Regions from separate parts of the Gluconobacter sp. GP1 genome, predicted to be linked through region 2. Evidence: riboswitches for the same ligand, from Rfam matches in the RefSeq annotation. Region 2 holds a riboswitch; the other holds the start of a gene.
The links. A riboswitch is a leader RNA that binds a small molecule or an ion and turns the genes downstream of it on or off. The one in region 2 is predicted to bind thiamine pyrophosphate.

Region 1: another riboswitch for thiamine pyrophosphate. It lies ahead of thiC (phosphomethylpyrimidine synthase ThiC); the one in region 2 lies ahead of R5H23_RS08800 (TonB-dependent receptor domain-containing protein).

What each region holds. Positions count from the first base shown of each region.
Region 1 is NZ_JASGXC010000002.1:216,181-225,990, forward strand. It holds gene R5H23_RS05560 (FAD-dependent protein) at 1-434, shown strand, start outside; gene R5H23_RS05565 (MFS transporter) at 431-1,717, opposite strand; gene R5H23_RS05570 (EAL domain-containing protein) at 2,054-2,947, shown strand; gene R5H23_RS05575 (YidB family protein) at 3,001-3,360, opposite strand; gene R5H23_RS05580 (pirin family protein) at 3,492-4,196, opposite strand; gene R5H23_RS05585 (LysR family transcriptional regulator) at 4,309-5,262, shown strand; gene hemA (5-aminolevulinate synthase) at 5,259-6,470, shown strand; gene R5H23_RS05595 (gamma-glutamylcyclotransferase family protein) at 6,546-6,893, opposite strand; gene R5H23_RS05600 (DUF1543 domain-containing protein) at 6,925-7,422, opposite strand; TPP riboswitch at 7,522-7,671, shown strand; gene thiC (phosphomethylpyrimidine synthase ThiC) at 7,730-9,583, shown strand; gene R5H23_RS05610 (hypothetical protein) at 9,597-9,810, shown strand, end outside.
Region 2 is NZ_JASGXC010000003.1:124,348-134,157, forward strand. It holds gene R5H23_RS08770 (heparinase II/III family protein) at 1-8, opposite strand, end outside; gene rpe (ribulose-phosphate 3-epimerase) at 8-682, opposite strand; gene R5H23_RS08780 (AGE family epimerase/isomerase) at 844-2,103, shown strand; gene R5H23_RS08785 (YdcF family protein) at 2,097-2,678, opposite strand; gene R5H23_RS08790 (MFS transporter) at 2,675-3,904, opposite strand; gene R5H23_RS08795 (S46 family peptidase) at 4,023-6,104, opposite strand; TPP riboswitch at 6,243-6,375, shown strand; gene R5H23_RS08800 (TonB-dependent receptor domain-containing protein) at 6,458-8,833, shown strand; gene R5H23_RS08805 (phosphotransferase) at 8,838-9,810, shown strand, end outside.

The sequences.
Region 1 (9,810 bases), on a different contig from region 2:
AACTTCAGCGGAAATGGGAAAAGGCAGCATTTGTGGCCGGTGGCGGTGATTACCGTGCTCCTGCCCAGCGCGTCGGGGATTTTCTGGCCGGTCGCCCTTCCTCAACGCTGGGGGACGTCGTGCCGTCCTACCAGCCAGGTGTGACGCCGACTGATCTGACGCTCTGCCTGCCGGATTTTGTTTCGGACGCCATTCGTGAGGCCTTGCCGCGTTTTGAGCGCAAGTTAAAGGGCTTCTCGATGGATGATGCTGTCATGACCGGAGTGGAAACGCGTACGTCTTCCCCGATCCGGCTTCAGCGAGACCGTGATGGCCAGAGTCCAACATTGCGTGGGCTTTTCCCTGCGGGCGAAGGGGCGGGCTATGCCGGCGGTATCCTGTCCGCCGGCATAGATGGAATCCGTACCGCCGAGTGGCTGGCAGCCTCTCTTTAAGAGGCTGCTTCTTCATCGCCTTCCATGGTTTCGCCCGGAAGGTGCTTCGGCTGAAGCAGGGCGATACCGGCCGTGACGGCACTGGACCCGACCACGAAGGCTTCCGCAGTGAGCGGGAGCGTGATCGGTGTCCGGCCAATTCCCGGAATCAGCCATCCGGCAATACCCTGCCCGATAGACCCTAAAGCATAACCCAGCCCCATGCCGAAGCTACGTGTCTCGGAAGGGAAGCATTTCGCCAGATAATGCGGCACGAGGGCGAAGATACCGGATGCAGCAGCGCCCATGACGAAGGCTGCCGTCAGCAGCATGCTCCAGGACGGAGCGCTCAGGAACGGCCAGATTGTCAAAACGACAATCGCAATCGCCCCAAGCATGACCTTCAGGTCACCCCATCGTTCTGCCAGCCAGCCACACAGGATTTTTCCAGCGAACGATCCGATGCAGTAGAGGGTAATGGGAATGAAGATGTCCTGTGGTGTCAGGTGATGGCTGCCACGCAGGATCGTCGGGTAAAATGTGTAAATGGCCGCTTTCTGAAATTCCAGAAATGCCATGAAGGCAATTGCCTGTATGGCCGCTCCGTTCAGGCGGAATTTTACCTTGGGAAGAGGCTGTGTCGGCGTTTTGGCCTGACCGGCCGCGCGGTCTGCCCGGTTCCGCAGCCAGACGGGGCTTTCCTTGACCCCGAGACGAATGAAAATCGCCAGAAGAGCAGGCGCCAGTCCGATGAAGAACAGCACGCGCCAGCCATAATGCGGCAGGATCAGAGCCTGCGCACCAGCTGCTGCAAAATATCCGACTTCATAACCTGACATCATGAGCGCAGACGCCATCGGGCGTGTCCAGGCGGGAACACTTTCCATCAGCAGGGCTGCAGAGGCGGTCCATTCACCACCAAAACCGATGCCAAACAGGAACTGAACAATGCCCAGCATCAGAAGACTGTGGGACAGACCCGTCATGGCAGAAAAAACACCGAACCAGACCACGCCGAGCATAAAGGCCAGACGACGGCCATAACGGTCCGCGAGCCAGCCCCAGCTTGTATTGCCTATGGCGCGTCCAAGGGATTGGGCCGTCAGAACCATTCCCAGTGTGCCGATGGTGCAGCTGAAATCATGAGCGATGTCCGGCAGTGTGAACATCAGGGATGTCTGGTCAAAAGCGTCCAGAAACCATCCCAGAAAGGACGCGAACGTCACCTGCCAGAAAGGGAGCAAAGCCTTGAGAGAGTTGCGGGAAGACGTGTTCGGGGCGGAGCGAGCGAGAGCATCCGTCATCAACAATGTCCTGACAGGCAGATTGAACCTGCGCGCTTGAAGGAAGTGGCACGGAAAATCCGCTTGAGCAGAATCGGTAGCAGAATTGTCCTGATTGAGCGAACGAAGAATTTCACTCTTGGTTCCACAGCCATTTTGTTGCGACCCCACGGGAAAGTGAGCGGGAAATGGGAGTTGTTAAGGGAAAATTAGCCTTCTCCCGTCATTCTGTCGCACAGATGGAACAGGAGATGTTCGAAATTGGATGATGCAGGACGGGATGTCAGTTTTGCGGACGCAGCCTCATTTGGTCCCGGAGTGACTGGCGCTGTGACCAGAGACCGGAGAGATGATCCTGTGAGGTCCGAGACGAATATTTCTCCGACGAGTGCCACAATGTTCGCCACCACCCTGCGCAGTCGCCGGGCGCGCCAGAAAAGTGCACTGCCGCCTTTGCGATGGCTGCCTCGGATGGGGGCTGGCCGAGCGGGAATGGAAAAGCTGATTGGTGCTCAGGTGGACATGAGTCAGCTCTGGTTGGCTATTCCCCGACGGACCGTGAGGCGAAGTCGTCGCAAGCCACTTGAGCAGCAGCAGAGAGAGTTTGATCTGGAGCTCCTGCAGGTTGCCTGTACGCAGGCCGCGAGCTGGCCAGAGGGTATGCGGCTCATGGTTTCACTTGAAGACGATCAGGCGCCTGACACCGCTTTTAATGGTCGTTTGAACAGTGTTCTGGATCAGAGTGGGTTCCCGATTTCACGTCTAGATCTGGTTTTCCAGGAAAGCGGGATTGCTCAGGAGGAGCGCGAAGTCTGTTACACGCTGGCCTCTCTTCGGGACCGTGGCGTTCAGATCTTCACGAACGGGTTTGGCTCATCGGTCTCCAGTCTGACTTTGCTGAGAGAACGCGCCATCAGCGGCCTGTTGGATGGCGTGCAGTTTGATCTCGCAGTTCTGTCTGCATCAACGCTGTCCTGGAGTTTGCAGGGGAATGTGCCAGAGCTCGATGAAGGTGCAGTTGTTTTCTATCGCGCCGCTCTTGAAGCCGTCAAAGCGCTGGGCTTGTGCATTCGTGCCACGGGTGTGGACACGCCAAAGCAACTGGAATTCGTTCAGAAAACCGGTTGCTCCGAGGCGTCTGGCCTTATTTTGGCGGGCGCTGAAACGACCGCTCAGATTACCGAGCGGTTCGCCAGTGTAGACGGTCGGTCAAGACGACGACGTATGACCCGGACAGCCGAAGGGCTGTAGCCGGCAAAACCGGCCGCTCTCTACAAACATAAAAAGAGCTGCCGGTTATGACTTCAGATCTTGCATTGGTACTGGAACAGGCGCTCTGGATCCACGCGAAGCAGATTAGCAAGCATCGGGAGGACTTGTGTCAGAGCATCCTCAATCGCTTCAAGCGACTGTCCCGTCTGGTCTGCAATATACTTGAGATGCTTCTCACCCATGAGCGTTTCGACTTCCTTGGGGGTGAGCGGGTTGGTTTCCGTGTTGTGAATTTCGCTCACACGGGTGGCAAGGTGACAGTCGTCACGCATCAGACGGATTGTCACTTCCGTCAGGCCAGATCTGTCCATGCTTGCATTGCTCAGCCAGTCCCCAAAGCGGACGAACAGCGAGGTTGATTTCTGGCCTTTGGTCTCAGTCGTGGTTGTCATGACCCGTACTCCTCATCAAGGGAGAAACTGGCCGCATCCGGTGGGACTTGGCCCTGTCATAACAACGTTTGAGGAAGGCGTGTGTAGCATGGGGCGGAAACACCTTTGCGTGATGTTTCCGCCCTTCCGCATCAGTCTAACGGGCCACTTTCTACCAGCACAATTTCTGCGTTTTCCAGGGCAGTCATGACGATGGTTTCCACATCCGTCAGAGCTGCCCCGTCCCGCGTTGCAACGGTGCGACCCTCGATTTCCAGACTTCCTGTTGCGGGTACGAGATAGGAAAAGTTCTCCCGGCTCGTTTCGAAAGTCAGGGTCTCGCCCGCTTTTAGGGTTGCCCCCAGAACGCGTCCCTTGGCGCGGATCGGCAGAGCGTCATCCTCTGGAAAGCCGGACGCAAGAGTTACAAACCTTCCGCTGCGGGCGTCCTTAGGAAAAGGACGGGTGCCCCAGCTGGGCGTGCCACCTGGTTCATTGGGGATGATCCAGATCTGGAAGAGGGTGGTGTCTTCGGTTTCCTTATTGAACTCGGCATGGACGATGCCGCTGCCGGCAGACATGACCTGAACGTCACCAGCTTCCGTACGGCCTTTGTTGCCAAGGCTGTCTTCGTGAGAAATGGCTCCGGTGCGAACATAGGTGATGATTTCCATGTCCTTGTGCGGATGAGCGCCGAAGCCTGTCCCACCTTCGATTTTATCATCGTTCCAGACGCGCAGACGGCCCCAGTGCATGCGGTGCCGATCCGTGTAGCCAGCGAAAGAGAAATGATGCCGGGCGTCCAGCCATCCATGGTTGGCGTGGCCAAGCGAGGAGAAGGGTCTGATATCGAGCATTGGTCGCTCCTCAGTAAAGGTTATGGCCTTCAAGATGGGCGCGATGTGGCGTAAAGAAAATGGAATTGATGGAAATGTAAAGTTTCCATAAAGCGCATCTTAGAGAGGCTGTATGCTCCCCGATCTGGAAGGCTGGGCTGTTTTTGCCCGTGTCGCTGAAAGCGGCTCGTTTGCCTCTGCCGCGCGCACTCTTGGGCTGTCCCCGCCTACAGTGTCCAAGGTGATTGCGCGTCTGGAGCATCGCCTGAAAACGACTCTCTTTCAGCGGAGTGCGCGTCATCTTTCCCTGACATCGGCCGGAGTTGCGTGCCTGGAACGTGCCCGGCGGATGTTGGCTGATGGCGAAGGATTGGAAGCAGAATTACGGGAAGGCTCAGTCAGCCCGAGAGGAACGATCCGCCTGGCGGCTCCCATGGGGTTCGGGCTGGATATTCTCGGACCTGTTTTGCCGGAATTTATGGACCGGTATCCGGATATTTCCATGGAGATTGATCTGGATGATCGGACCGTCGATCTGCTGAGTGGCCGGTTTGAAGCAGCCGTCCGCATCACACCGGGAGACCTCGCCCCCGTAACCAACGGAGGAGCTCATCTTCTTTGTCGTTCCGTGATGCGGCTGGTCTGTTCGCCACAGATGAAGGAGAGACTCGGGACGATCGAAAAGCCGGAAGATCTTTCAGGCAATGCAGGGTTGCTCTACGCGAATTCCGATCTGCCAGACCTGCTTCGACTTACGCATGAGAGCGGCCAGCAGGCCTCTGTTCGTCTGCGAAGCAGGATGATGGTGAATAGTGGGGACATGCTTTTGCCCGCGCTCCGAAATGGCTCAGGCCTAGCGCTTCTGCCAGATTTCATGCTGCGGAGGGATCTGGATGCGGGGCGATTGGTTGAGGTTCTGCCCAGGTGGCGGGGCAGTGTTCTGTCGGTCTGGTTCATGGTCGTGGGGTGTGGTGCCACCCGGATGCAGATGCCTGCGCGGCTCCGTGTTCTGCTGGCCTATCTGGAGCAGGCCCTTGGCGGAAAGATTTCACAGGATTACAGTGCCGCGCAGGAGAAAACGCGATGAATTATGATGCGATGTTCCAGTCCGCCCTGGACGGTCTGCGCGCCGATGGCAGCTACCGTTACTTTGCGGAACTTGAGCGCCGGTCCGGCAATTTCCCGAAAGCCTATCATCATGGGCTCGGTCGTGACGTCACAGTGTGGTGTTCCAACGATTATCTCGGCATGGGGCAACACCCGGAAGTCCTCAAGGCGATGCATGATGCCCTTGATGAGACGGGCGCTGGCGCAGGTGGAACGCGCAACATTTCCGGCACGAACCACTATCATGTGGAACTGGAAAAAGAGCTGGCTTCCCTTCACGGGAAAGAAAGTGCCCTGCTTTTCAACTCGGGCTATCTGTCCAACTGGGTAACGCTCTGCACTATTGCGGGCCGTCTGCGGAACTGTGTGGTTCTGTCTGATGAACTGAACCATGCCTCCATGATTGAGGGCATCCGTCATTCCCGCGCTGAAAAGCAGATTTTCCGTCACAACGATGTGGAAGATCTGGAGCGTCGCCTGAAGGAACTTCCAGCAGACGTCCCCAAGATCATCGCGTTCGAGTCCGTCTATTCCATGGATGGCGATATCGCCCCGATCGAAGCGTTCTGTGATCTGGCCGACAAATACGGCGCCATGACTTACCTTGATGAAGTTCATGCCGTGGGCATGTATGGTGATCACGGTGCAGGCGTTGCTGAGAAGCTGGGCCTGTCCCATCGTCTGACGGTGATCGAAGGGACGCTCGGCAAGGGTTATGGCGTCGTGGGTGGCTATATTGCTGCCTCTGCACCGCTTTGCGATTTCGTGCGCTCTTTCGGTTCAGGCTTCATTTTCTCCACGGCTCTGCCGCCGATGATTGCTGCGGGTGCGCTGGCCAGCGTCCGTTATCTCAAGCGCAGCAGCGCAGAACGTGAAGGACAGCAGCGCGCTGTAGCCTATCTGCGGGCCGCTCTGGACAAGGCAGGCATTCCGCATGTCGGCAATCCGAGCCATATCGTACCCGTCATGGTGGGCGAGGCTGAGCTATGTCGGGATCTCTCCGATGAGTTGCTGAACCGCTTCGGGCATTATATCCAGCCGATTAATTTCCCGACCGTCCCGCGCGGAACGGAGCGTCTGCGTCTGACGCCGACGCCGCTTCATACAAACGAAGCAATTGACGAACTGGTTGAAGCACTCTCTACGCTTTGGTGCGAACGTCAGCTCAAGCGCTCTGAGGCTGCCTGAAGTCAGGTAGGCCAGCGTTCTGAATTCTGGAAAAGGCAGCCGGGTCACTGGCTGCCTTTTTTGATTCCAAGCTGGTTAGGCGAGCACGTAGACCCACGCATTTTTGCCTGAGCGCAGTGTAACTTGCACCCTCTTGTAGCTGGACACTTCATAAGCATCCGCAGCAAGAAGCTCAGCTTCAGTGATGCAGAAGACTTGCCCTGTGATTTCGTCCTGTGGATTGTCACTCGGGTGAATAACAGGATGAAAGCGTTTGCCGCTGGCCTTGATGACAGCAGCATCCGTGATTTCCATCATCGACGCCTGATAGCCCGTCATCGCATCCTCCTCGCCATGCAGCAGGCGACCGAATGAGGAAAGCTGAACCTCGGGTTGCTGGAGTGTTCCGTAGGAAAACAGGTAAACCGGCATCTGGTGAGGCATGAGTAGCTCCGTGAGATATAGCGCAGGGACGTCAGATCTTTCGGTAGCCTTGCCAAAGCGCTGTGACAGGGTGCCCGTCGTCCTGTGGAGTCAGATGGATATAAAGCCCGTCAATCTGTTCCAGAGGCAGGCAGTCATCCACTTCCATGAAGTTGTCGCGGTGGCGATGGTCATAGCCCGGTAATAGGGTCTTTTTGGCCTTTGCCTTGGCATCCTCTGCCGATGCGGCGACGAGGAAGGTAAAAGCGTGCTCTTCCTTCAACTCACCGGCCGCATATCCACCCATATTGATGAAATAGAGTGATTGGGCGCCTGCAGGTTTTTCAGGACTGAGTGTGACGGCGTGTCCGTCCGCCCATGTGATGATGCCGTAGGCATCGACGTGCAGGGAATTCCGAACCCCAAACCAGTGTTCTGCAAGTGATGGATAAGCATCTTCCGGCTTGTTCGCGATTGCAAACTGAACATCATGAACTTCGATGTTCGCGCCGGGTGCTGCGCCACCGAGATAGAAAACATACAGGTTCAAGAGCGTGTCTCCTCAAAACGTAAAGCAGGTCATAGCTGTTTCCCCGGCTCACTTCACGGTGAAACGCATTGACAGGACGAAGCTGATGCGATGAGTGTGGCCCCTACCAGGGGGAGCTTCGCCAAAAGAAGCTGAGAGGTCACTGAAGGACTGTAAGGTCTGCGGTGTGACGACCCTGCCGGGTGCATCCTGCATCCGGGAAACCTGATCCGGTTAGAACCGGCGGAGGGAATGGTGTTGAGACACAACGAAACTGGCTTTGCCAGCGGTGCGTGCTGTTGCTCCCTCTGCCTCAGAGGGGGCGAACATGGGTGACATTCCACAAAATCTGAACCAGAGACCAGCTGTAGGCCATGTGACGACAGGCCCGATTCAGGGTTCCTGCAAGAAGTGGTCCGAAGCGCCGGGACGCCCGGATATTCTGGTTCCATATCGCGAAATTGCGCTGCATCCGTCAGCGAATGAAGCGCCTGTCAGAGTTTATGACACGTCTGGTCCTTATACAGACACGTCTGTCACGATTGATGTGACGAAGGGCCTCTCGGCTCCACGTGCAGAATGGCTTGCCAAGCGGGGCTTCGAGCGGGTTGCAGCGCGGGCCGTCAAGCCGGAAGACAACGGCTTCGCAAGCGAGGCGCAAGCTGTTCCAGCGTGTCCGGCACCGCACGAAGTCTATTCGGGTGAGGGTGCACAGCACGTCACGCAGTATGAATACGCAAGGGCCGGGATCATCACGGAAGAGATGATCTATATTGCTCATCGCGAAAACGTCTGCCGTGCTGAAATGGCAGAGGGAGCGGAAGAGCGCCGGGCAGATGGCGAAGATTTCGGTGCGGAAATTCCAGCGTTCATCACGCCAGAATTCGTGCGCGAAGAAGTGGGGCGGGGGCGGGCTGTCATTCCCGCCAATATCAACCATCCGGAACTTGAGCCGGTTATTATTGGCCGCAACTTCCTTGTGAAGGTGAACGCCAATATCGGCAATTCGGCTGTGACGTCTTCTGCGGCCGAAGAGGTGGAAAAACTGGTCTGGTCCATCCGCTGGGGCGCGGACACGGTGATGGATCTCTCTACAGGCCGAAACATTCACAACATCCGTGACTGGATCATGCGGAACTCTCCAGTGCCGATCGGCACGGTGCCGCTGTATCAGGCGCTGGAGAAGGTGAATGGTGTTCCTGAGAAGCTGACGTGGGAGATCTTCCGCGACACGCTGATCGAACAGGCCGAGCAGGGCGTGGATTATTTCACAATTCATGCTGGTGTCCGCCTTCAGCACATCCCGCTGACAGCAAAGCGTACGACGGGAATTGTCTCCCGTGGTGGCTCCATCATGGCGTCCTGGTGTCTGGCGCATCATCGTGAGAGCTTTCTCTACGAGCACTTCGAAGAAATCTGCGACATCATGCGCCGGTATGACATCACCTTTTCCCTGGGGGATGGGCTGCGTCCGGGGTCGATTGCCGACGCAAATGATGCGGCGCAGTTTGCTGAACTGACGACGTTGGGTGAACTGACGAAAGTGGCCTGGGCAAAGGGCTGCCAGGTCATGATTGAAGGGCCAGGTCATGTGCCGATGCACAAGATCAAGGTCAACATGACCAAGCAGCTTAAGGAATGTGGCGAAGCGCCGTTCTATACGCTTGGCCCGCTAACGACCGACATTGCGCCGGGCTATGATCACATCACGTCGGGTATCGGGGCGGCCATGATTGGCTGGTTCGGGACGGCGATGCTTTGCTACGTGACACCGAAGGAGCATCTGGGTCTGCCGGACCGCTCAGACGTGAAGACGGGTGTCATAACCTACCGGATTGCGGCTCATGCTGCTGATCTGGCAAAGGGGCATCCAGCAGCTCAGTTGCGGGATGACGCACTGTCCCGTGCACGGTTCGAGTTCCGGTGGGAAGATCAGTTCAATCTGGCGCTGGACCCGGATACGGCACGGAGCTTCCACGACGAAACGCTTCCAAAAGAGGCTCACAAGACGGCGCATTTCTGTTCGATGTGCGGCCCGAAGTTCTGCTCCATGAAGATCAGCCATGACATTCGCCGTGAGGCAGAACGTCAGGATGGGATGGCGCAGATGAGTGAAGTCTTTCAGGAACATGGTGCAAAACTTTATGTTCCGGAAAATGAAGTAGAAACGATTGCGGAATAACACCTGACGCGGAATGATTGAGGGTGATGGCCTTGCGTCCATAGGCCATCACCCTCATCATAGAGTGATGCCGCTTAAGGAAGACCTTCTCCCATTCCGGAAAACCCGCAAAGTCACGAAACTGGCGACCCGGCTGGGCAATTCGGCTTCAAACTGCGTTCTGCATGTCATGGTCAATGATCGCGCCGGTTTGGTCCGTGAAAGTGCGGCTTTCGTCGGTCTTCTTG
Region 2 (9,810 bases):
ATGGGCATCAGGCGCTGTCTTCCTTGAACGGGCCTTCAAGTGCATGAATGGCTGAGTCACGGTCCGGCTTACCAAAGACGGCTGACCCTGCCACCAGCATCCGCGCGCCGGCAGCCACCACTTTGGGCGCCGTGACCGGGTCAATGCCGCCATCAACCGCCAGCACGATATCGCGTCCACTGTCTTCAATCATGCGCGACAGGGTTCGGATTTTTGGCAGCTGGCTTTCCAGGAAGCTCTGGCCGCCAAACCCGGGATTCACTGTCATGACCAGAATGATGTCTACCAGATCAAGCACCTCTGACAGTGCTTCTGGCGGCGTCCCCGGACAGATCGCAATTCCCGGGCGGCAACCAAGCGCACGGATGGTCTGAAGCGTCCGGTGAATATGGGGGGCGTTTTCCACGTGCACCGTAATGTGATCCGCGCCAGCCTTGGCTGTTGCTTCCAGATACGGATCCACTGGATCGATCATCAGATGCACGTCGAACTTCGCATCGGTATGCTTTCGCAAGGCCGAGATCACCCCAGGACCGAACGAGATATTCGGCACGAAATGACCGTCCATTACATCCAGATGTAACCAGGGCGCGCGGGAGATAGATGCAATCTCATCTCCAAGACGGGCGAAGTCGGCAGCCAGCAGGCTGGGGGCGACAATGATCGGGGATCGTTCTGTCATGTTGTTATGTATCGGCAAAGCAACCTCCAGACGCAAGACAGTTCCGCACATCCCCGCGCGTTCGTGAGCGAGTACCGCCGACGAGGCCCTCAGGAACCCAACCGCTGCTGATGCGTCCTCATCAGACTGTCTGACTACTACCACCGTAGTATGGAGTTTTTATGACCGATCGCCTCTCCCCCATTCTGCTTAGTAGAGACGCCTGGATCCGCCGACCATCTCACCGGGCATGGCTCGAAATGCAGGGCCGTCGGTTGCTGGATTTCAGCAAGGAAGGTTGTATCGACGGGGGTTTTGCAGGGCTGGATATGGAAGGTCATCTTCCTGAAGGCGCCAAGGCAGAAGCAACCCTGACTGCGCGATGCGTCCACGCTTATGCGACTGCGGAACTCCAGGGCATTCCAGGAAGCGCGCCACTCGTCGCACATGGCGTGAATGCGCTCATGACATCCTTTCGGGACCAGCAGCACGGAGGCTGGAACCACTTCGCGGATCAGCCTCATGAACGCAAGCAGGCCTATCTGCATGCATTCGTCGCACTTGCCGCGTCCTCTGCTGTTCTGATCGGGGTGGAAGGTGCCAACGCACTTCTCAAGGATGCCATCCATCAGATCGAGACGCATTTCTGGTCTGAAGACGAAGGCGTCATGCGCGAGAGCTTCGCAGACGACTGGTCTGACGAGGAAAACTATCGCGGGGCCAACAGTAACATGCATTCCACAGAAGCCTTCATGGCTCTTGCGGATGTTACAGGTGATGTGAAGTGGTTGCGCCGCGCGCTGCGGATCGTCACCCGGTTTGTGCATGAACTAGCCCCACAACAGGGCTTCGCAATGCCCGAGCACTTCAACCGAAATTGGGATCTGCTGCAGAATTATCATGAAGACAAACCTACGGACGATCTACGCCCTTACGGCATGACACCAGGCCATTTCGTTGAATGGTCTCACCTGACCGTGAAACTGGAAGCAGCTTTACTCCGCAGAGGCGAAACAGCACCGGGCTGGATGCTTCATGACGCACAGGCGCTCTTTGAAACCGGCATGAAATCAGGTTGGAATGTCGATGGTCTTCCCGGAATGGTTTACACAATTGACTGGGATCACAAACCCCATGTGCCTTCCCGCGTCCACTGGGCTCATGCAGAAGCGCTGACTGCGGCGATCAACCTGTATAAGCGCACGGGAAATCCACATTACGAGCACTGGTATCGCACGATCTGGGATTATATCGACACAACCCTGATCGATCGGGATTTTGGAAGCTGGTTCAACGAAGTCAGCCCAGAAGGCGAGCCGACAGAACATATCTACAAAGGTAAGGGCGACCTTTACCATGCCTACCAGTCCACTCTGGCACCGATGATGCCCTTGGCTCCGTCACTCGCAACAGCGATCGAACAGATTGGTGTGCCCTACTGAGCAGGCGCCGGTTTCGTCACCCAGTATACCGGGAGCGCCACGGCCTCCCGGAACAAATAGTAGAGTTCAGGCAGCCGAAAGACTTTCGGATACGCACCTGACACGTCTTTCACGCCAGCATGCCGCAATGCCCATTCTGCCCGCATGATGTGAAACCATTGCGAAACGACGACTGCTCCTTCCGGCGCTTCCTGCGCAACGTGCAGAGCCGTCAGCCAGGTATTGTTTCCCTGTGAATCAACGATGATCGCTTCTGCCGGAACGCCGTGATTTTCCAGCCAGTGCGCCATGATTTCAGCTTCATCCTGATGATTGGCCGTTTCCACAGCTCCACTCACCATCAGTTCCCGAACGCGCTTTTCTTTCCAGAGTAACAATCCGGTTTCCAGACGGTCCTGCAACGCTGGCTTCGGCACGCCCGCATCCGTGACGGCTGTGCCGAAAATGACGCCCATTTCTGCGGGGCTGGCAGAAGCACGCATACCCGTTACGGCAACGCATGCGCACCAACTCGCACATATAATACCGCCAGCCAACGCCGCTGCCGCAATCCGCTTTCTCCAGCGAACGGTCACGAATGCTTCTCGCCCTGCTGCTCTCGCATGCGCAGGATGTATAACAACGCCACCACTGCCGCCAAAAACCCTGACAGTGCTCCGACACCCAGGGACCACCGTGGCCCAAAATAATTGGCAACCCATCCCACAACAGGGGCACCAAATGGGGATGATCCTGCAAAAACAGCAAACCGGATAGCCAGCACGCGCCCTCGCATGGATGGGTCGCTCGAGAGCTGCATGAAGCTGTTACTGGTGGCTGTAAATGTAAGAGATGATACGCCGGTAATGAGCAACGTGCAGGCAAAAAGCCAGTATGTCGGGGCCAATGCTCCCAACAGGCACCCCACACCAAAAATCAATGAGCCATTCAGCAGAACATCAAAATCTGCCTTTTTACGGCCTGCTGCCAGAAAGCCCCCCAGAATGGTGCCCACGGCCATGGCGGAATTCAGAATTCCATAGCCATGCGCGCCGACGTGAAACACGCCAACTGCCATGGTCGCAATAAAGATCGGGAAATTGAGACCAAACGCTCCGATAATGAACAACATAATCAGAATGGTCCGAAGATCCTCGCGCGCCCAGACGTAGCGCAGTCCGCTGGTCAGGGCGTTGCGCTCGGTTTCTCTCGCTTTGGCATGCCGAAACAGGTCTTCACGGCGAATAAAGAGCAAAGAGCCCATGACACCGAAAAACGAAAGCCCGTTTAAAACAAACGACCAGCCTGAACCAATTTCCGCAATACAGAACCCTGCGACCGCAGGCCCGATCATCCGTCCAGCATTATAGGACATGGAATTGATGGCCACGGCATTTGGAAGGTCAGTCTCTCCCACCAACTCACCGACAAACGTCTGACGAACAGGACTGTCAAACGCGGCGACACAACCACTCAGGAAAGCAAACAGATCCACCTGCCAGAGACGGACCGATCCCGTAACGACGAGAAGACCCAGTGCAACAGCCAGCACACCCAGAGCACCTTGTGTAAAAAGCAGAAAGCGATGCTTCTCAACCCGGTCAGCAATCAGTCCGGTCCAGAGCATAAGCAAAAGAGGCGGGGCAAGCTGGAGGGCCATCACGATGCCAATGGCCATGGCATCGTGATGGGTCAATTCAGTGAGAACAAGCCAGTCCTGCGTCGTGAACTGCATCCATGTTCCGATGTTGGAGAACAGTGCTCCCCAGACCCAGACACGATAATTGCGCCGCCCCAGAGAGCGGAAAGTGTCACCCAGCATCAGGGGACACTCCAGGCTGAAAACAACAGGAAGACGGACAGACTGGCATCCACCCACTGTCAGGAATCTTACATTGGATGTCGAGGGTTATTCCGCAGGAATGACCCTCACATCATGATTACAGGTGTCCCTGTTCCAGTTCCTGAGCAAGGGCATCGGCATGATAGACAGTCTTGAGTGCAGCCATGATGGCGCTTGTATCCGTCGAAACCGCTCTATTGCGCTCGCCATCGTAATAAAGATCGCCAGCCAGACTATCGAGATTACCGTCGAAAATCAGACCCACCACATTGCCCTGCCGGTTAATGACCGGCGAGCCTGAATTTCCACCCACAATATCATTCGTCGAAACAAAATCGAGATTCGTGGACAGTGTCAGATGAGGCTTCGCATCCAGCCAGACCTGCGGGAGGCGGAACGGATCGCTCCCGGTCGCATGTTTGTACATCCCGGCAAAATTTGTGAAGGGCGCAATCGTCGTGGCACCCTCCTGCCAACCTTTGACGGTGCCGTAAGACAGTCTTGGTGAGAATGTAGCATCCGGATAAAGCGTATCTGCCCTTCCTTCTGCCTGAGCGCGCGCAAACTGGGCACGGGCAATCGCACCCTGAGCTTCGTGCATTGGCGCCTCGATCTGATCACGGCTTCGATTGCGGATCACATCCAGAACCGGCTGCAACTGACGGGCTAGAACAATCATCGGGTCCGTAGAAGCCTGAATGGCCTTTGCACCGCCCTTATACAACGCAAGGCGCTGCGCAGGATCAGCAAGTTTTGTTCCCTGCATCAGTTCTGCCGCGCGTTCATCCGGGCTTTTTGTGCCCAGAACCAGATGCACGGCAGCATCGTCCTCACCCAGCATCTGTCGCATCGTGGTCATACCCAAAGCCAGCGTCATGGTTTCCAAATCGACATGCACCGGCACTTTGGCAGAAATTTCAGCTTCAAGTTCAGCCAGTTCGGCATCGCGGTAGCCCGCACGACGCTCGGCATCCGGCTTCTGTCGCTCCTGCGCGGCTGATACCAGCATGACAGCATCACCGAGCAGGCCATGAACTGTACGGGCAATGGCAAAATCATGGCCATAAGACTGGCGCTGTATGGCCAGTGCAGCCTCCACTTTTTTGAACGGCTCGCCATAGATTTTGCGGCGCTCGGCATCCGCATCAATCCAGGCCTGAAGAGCGCGATCTTCCGCTTCACGCTTTTCCATCACGCCGGGTTCCCGCAGAGCCTTCACGGTGCCCGACAGAGATTTCAGGCCGTTCTGAACGCCGAACAGCGTATTTTGCGCTTCAATCAGATGTTCCTTGCTTTCACGCGAATACTGCCAGAGCGCCCCTTCGCTGGTAGAATACACCCCAATGATGGTTGGCAGGATAACGTCCCGCTGGAACGTCAATGCACTGGCCGGAAGAGACCGCTGCGTTCGCCCCGGATTACCAGACGTGAACACCAACTCTCCTGCTTTTGGCCCTTTCGGGTCAAACTTGAAGAAAGGTGTGTGGACCGGCTTACCGTCCTCAAACACCCGCAACATCGACAGGTCGATATCATACCGTGGGAAGGTAAAGTTATCCGGATCGCCACCGAAAAATGCGATATCCTGATCCGGCGCCATCACAAGACGCACATCCTGATATCGACGATAGCGATAGAGCGCAGTTTGACCACCGTGATAGAGCGTCACAACATCACACCGCCAGTGTGTTGCGTCTCCGCCCGCACATTCCTTCGTCAGAACGCTACTGGCAGCCTGAAGCGCCTTTGCATAATCCGCACCATGCTTGCCTGAGGTCATATCAGCGACACGGCCTGTCACGTCTTTCACCTGATCCAGACGATCCAGCTCCATACCCGGACATTGCGGCTCTTTGGAAACATCTTCTGCCGAAAAACCATCATGAAAATAATCGTGCGTCTTGTCCGATAGGTCGGTCAGGCAGGTATTGGCACAATGATGATTTGTCATCACCAACCCGTCACCAGAAACAAAAGACGCCGAGCATCCTTCTGCCAGACGTGCTGAAGACTGAATGACGTGGTTGATCCATTCAGCCGAAGGCTCGAAGCCATATTGCTGCTTCAACTGACGGGCTGGCAGATGATCGAACGTCCACATTCCTTCCTCGGCCTGAGCTGAACCGAGGGCTGTGCCTGCAATGAGCAGAGTAGGTAACAGGCGCTTCACAACACGCATGACAGATCCTAGAAATGTTATCTTATAACAATACTCTATCCTGCTCTGCATCGCCGCTCCATCCCTCCCGACGAAATTTTGATCGCCCCACGCCTTACGGAATTTATTGACATTCTCTCGCAGCCCATGAAGGAGTGCTTCTTCACCTTGGGGTGCCCTGACAAAGGGCTGAGAGACTGCTGAGGGTATGCGCTTTAGAGCCATACCAGCGCAGTGACCCATAGAACCTGATCCAGTTCATGCTGGCGGAGGGATGGTGGCTACTGACAGATCCACAGACTGGATTTTCGGTGTCTCTCGTCGTCCCCGCTGCGCATGGGGGATCGCAGTATTGCAGGCGGGACAGCACCATCATGACCACCGTATTTGCGCGCAAATCCCGCCAGGTTCCTGTCTTCCTGCTCGGCCTGACCGTTTGTGCCGGTACAGTGCGCGCGGCGGATACCACAGCCCTTACCCCACCTGCGCCCGTAGCCCCGAAGGCCGAGCACATCACGGTTCACCGCGTTTCTGACAGTGCGCCCGGACATCAGCCCGGCGGCGGACTGATCCGACCGGAAAACAGCGTGCGCTCTATCAGCACAGTCGGCCGCGACTACATGGACAAGCAACCCCCGATGGCGACGGCCTATCAGCTCGCCTCCATGCTGCCCGGTGCGAATGTCGCCACATCCGATCCGTTCGGCTTTTCGCCCAACACCAACCTGACCGTTCGCGGCCTAAACAATGATGCTATCGGCTATGTGCTGGAAGGCACACCGCTAAACGATGTCGCCTATTATTCCGGCTATCCGAGCCAGTTCGCTGACAGCGAAAACTACAGTCAGGTCGCGCTCGCCCAGGGTTCCGCAGATCTGGACAGCCCTGTCTTAAACGCTGCCGGGGGGCTGATGAGCCTGTCCTTTCTCGATCCGTCACAGAAGGCAGGGGGTTTCGCCAGCGTCTCCTATGGCTCCTTCGACACCAACCGCGAATTCATTCGCCTTGAAACAGGCAACATCGGAAATTCCGGCATCCGTGGCTTTGTGTCCTATTCCCACAGTGCCAGCGACAACTGGCGCGGACCGGGGCGGGACAAACGCCAGCATGTCGATTTCAAATTCCTGAAGGAATGGGGCCAGGGCAACCGCGCCAGCCTCATTGGCTCCTTCAACACCACCGTCACCAGCTATTATCCGCAGGTTACGATGGAAAGCTGGAAAGCCGATGGCATTCATGGCGCGAACAACCTTGCAGGCCATTATGACGCCTCCAACGCAGACAATGCCGTCAATTACTGGCGTCTGTGGCGTGCGCCAGAACGCACCTTCTATGCAGGAGCGCCCGTCCACTTGCATCTGACGCATAAGCTTTCCCTGGACGTCACACCCTACGCACAGTTCGCCTATGGCAACGTTCCGGGTGGCTCCACACTGACGGAAACCGGACTCTATAACGGCACTCAGCCCCTGAGTGACACGCTCACGCTGCCCAATGCACAGGATGGAACCGCTGTCGTGCGTGCCAACTACACGCAACGCAGTTATCGCTCCGGATTCAATTCCACCCTGCATTACAAAACCGGCTGGAACGACTTCGTCCTCGGTTACTGGTACGATTACGGAGACGACAACGAGCAGCAGCCCTTCACAACCGTTTCTGCCACCGGCGCCTCAGGCGATATCTGGGCGGAAAACAGCCGTAGCCTGATCCATCTTGCGGACGGGCAGAAACTGCTGGGCGGCAGCTTCCACACTATTTCCCAGACCAACGCACTGTATCTGGGCGATCATATCTCGCTCCTGCATGATCGCCTGACCATCGAAGCGGGTTTCAAGGCCGTTATGATGAGCCGCGCTGGCACGAACAATGTTCCCGGCCCTCAGTATCGTGTGGCGTCAAACAGCATGGAGCCTCTGCCGCGTCTTGGCGTCCGCTGGCGCATTGATGAGCAGAACCAGATCTTCTTTAACGCCACGACCAATTTCCGCGCGCCAGACCAGACGGCGCTTTACAACACCTACGACCCAACCTCCGGCGCACTCGCGACAACCGGCAGCGCGGATGTCCGCAACGAATATTCCATTTCCGAAGAACTGGGATATCGCCGCACAGGACAATGGATCATCGGCAGCCTGACGCTGTTCAACTACAATTTCACCAACCGCCAGATCTCAACACTCGCCTCCCAGAACGGCTCCATCATTCAGACGACCATGAATGCCGGCGGCCAAACCTCCCGCGGTGTGGATGTGGAAATCGGCCTGCGCCCCTGGCACCACTTCAGCCCCTATGTTTCCGGCGAGTATCTGCACGCCACCATTGATAACAACATTGCCTCCGGCGGCGATCTTCTGCCGACCAAAGGCAAAATCGCCGTTCGCAGCCCGACACTTCAGGCCGCGGCTGGCATCAGTTACGATGACGGGCATATCTTCGGCGTGGCCACCCTGCATTACACCGGGCACCAATACGCAACGTTCATGAATGATGAGCGGATGTCAGACCGAACGACCGGCGATATTTCCGTCGGCTACCGCTTCGGTGATCTGTCTCGCCTGCACAAACCAACCCTGCGCCTGAACTTCATCAACATCACCAATGAGCGCTCCCTGTCCGGCGTTGCCAGCCCGACCCTGAACGCAAAGGACACGACTGGCATTTACGGCAGCACGATCAGCGGGAGCGCCCCGAGTTATTACATCGGCGGCGGTTTCGCAGCCCTGTTCACAGCGTCCACAGGCTTCTGAACCCGTGACTGCTCCCGGACAGTTCGGCGTCAATGGTGTGCAGGCTGAACGGCACTGGCCGCCTCTAACACTCGCCGAGGCGAAACGTGTTCTGGCGTTTTTTCCCAACTCGGCCGTTCCAGAAACTGTTCTGTGGCATGGACAACGCCCGTTCTCCGCGACAGCCCTGACCCGCCTTACCGACGGCACGGTGCTTTTTCTAAAGCGTCATGATCCACGCCTTCGCGATCAGAACGCCCTGACGGAAGAACACGCTTTCATGACGCATCTTAGCCGCCATGACTTACCCGTCACGGCGGCGCTTACAACGCGGGAACAACACTGCGCTCTGACAGATCATAGTTGGGTTTATGAGGTTTTTCCTCCCTTACCCGGCTTGGATCTTTATCGAGATGTTCAGTCCTGGGAGCCGTTTCTCTGTTCAGAACATGCGCATACCGCTGGCGGCACACTCGCCCGTCTTCATCTTGCAGCGACAGATTACGCCGCCCCCGCCCGGCCTGATCGGCTTTTGCTATCCAGCTTCAACGCTATTACCAACCCCGATCTTGAGACTGGCATCCGTCATTGGGCTGCGTCTCAACCGGGCCTCAACATGACGCTGAATCCAGAGGCTTGGCAGCAGGCCCTAAGTGTCCTGGAACCTTTCCACGCAAAACTGCGACCACTCCTGACGGAGATTATCCCCTGTTGGGGACACGGAGACTGGCATCCGTCTAACCAGTTCTGGACGTCCGCCACTCCAGACGCCGAAATCTGCGGGATCTTTGATTTTGGTATGTCTGATCGCACCTGCGCTGCTTACGATCTCGCGGTGGCGATCGAGCGCACTGCCATCTCTTGGCTGTCCTCGCACTTTGCTGTCTCATGGAACCAGCTGAGCGCCCTGTTAGCGGGCTATCACCGTGTCCGTCCCCTCACTTTGCGAGAACGCGAACTGGTCGTTGCGTTCCTGCCGCTTGTTCATGTCGAATTCG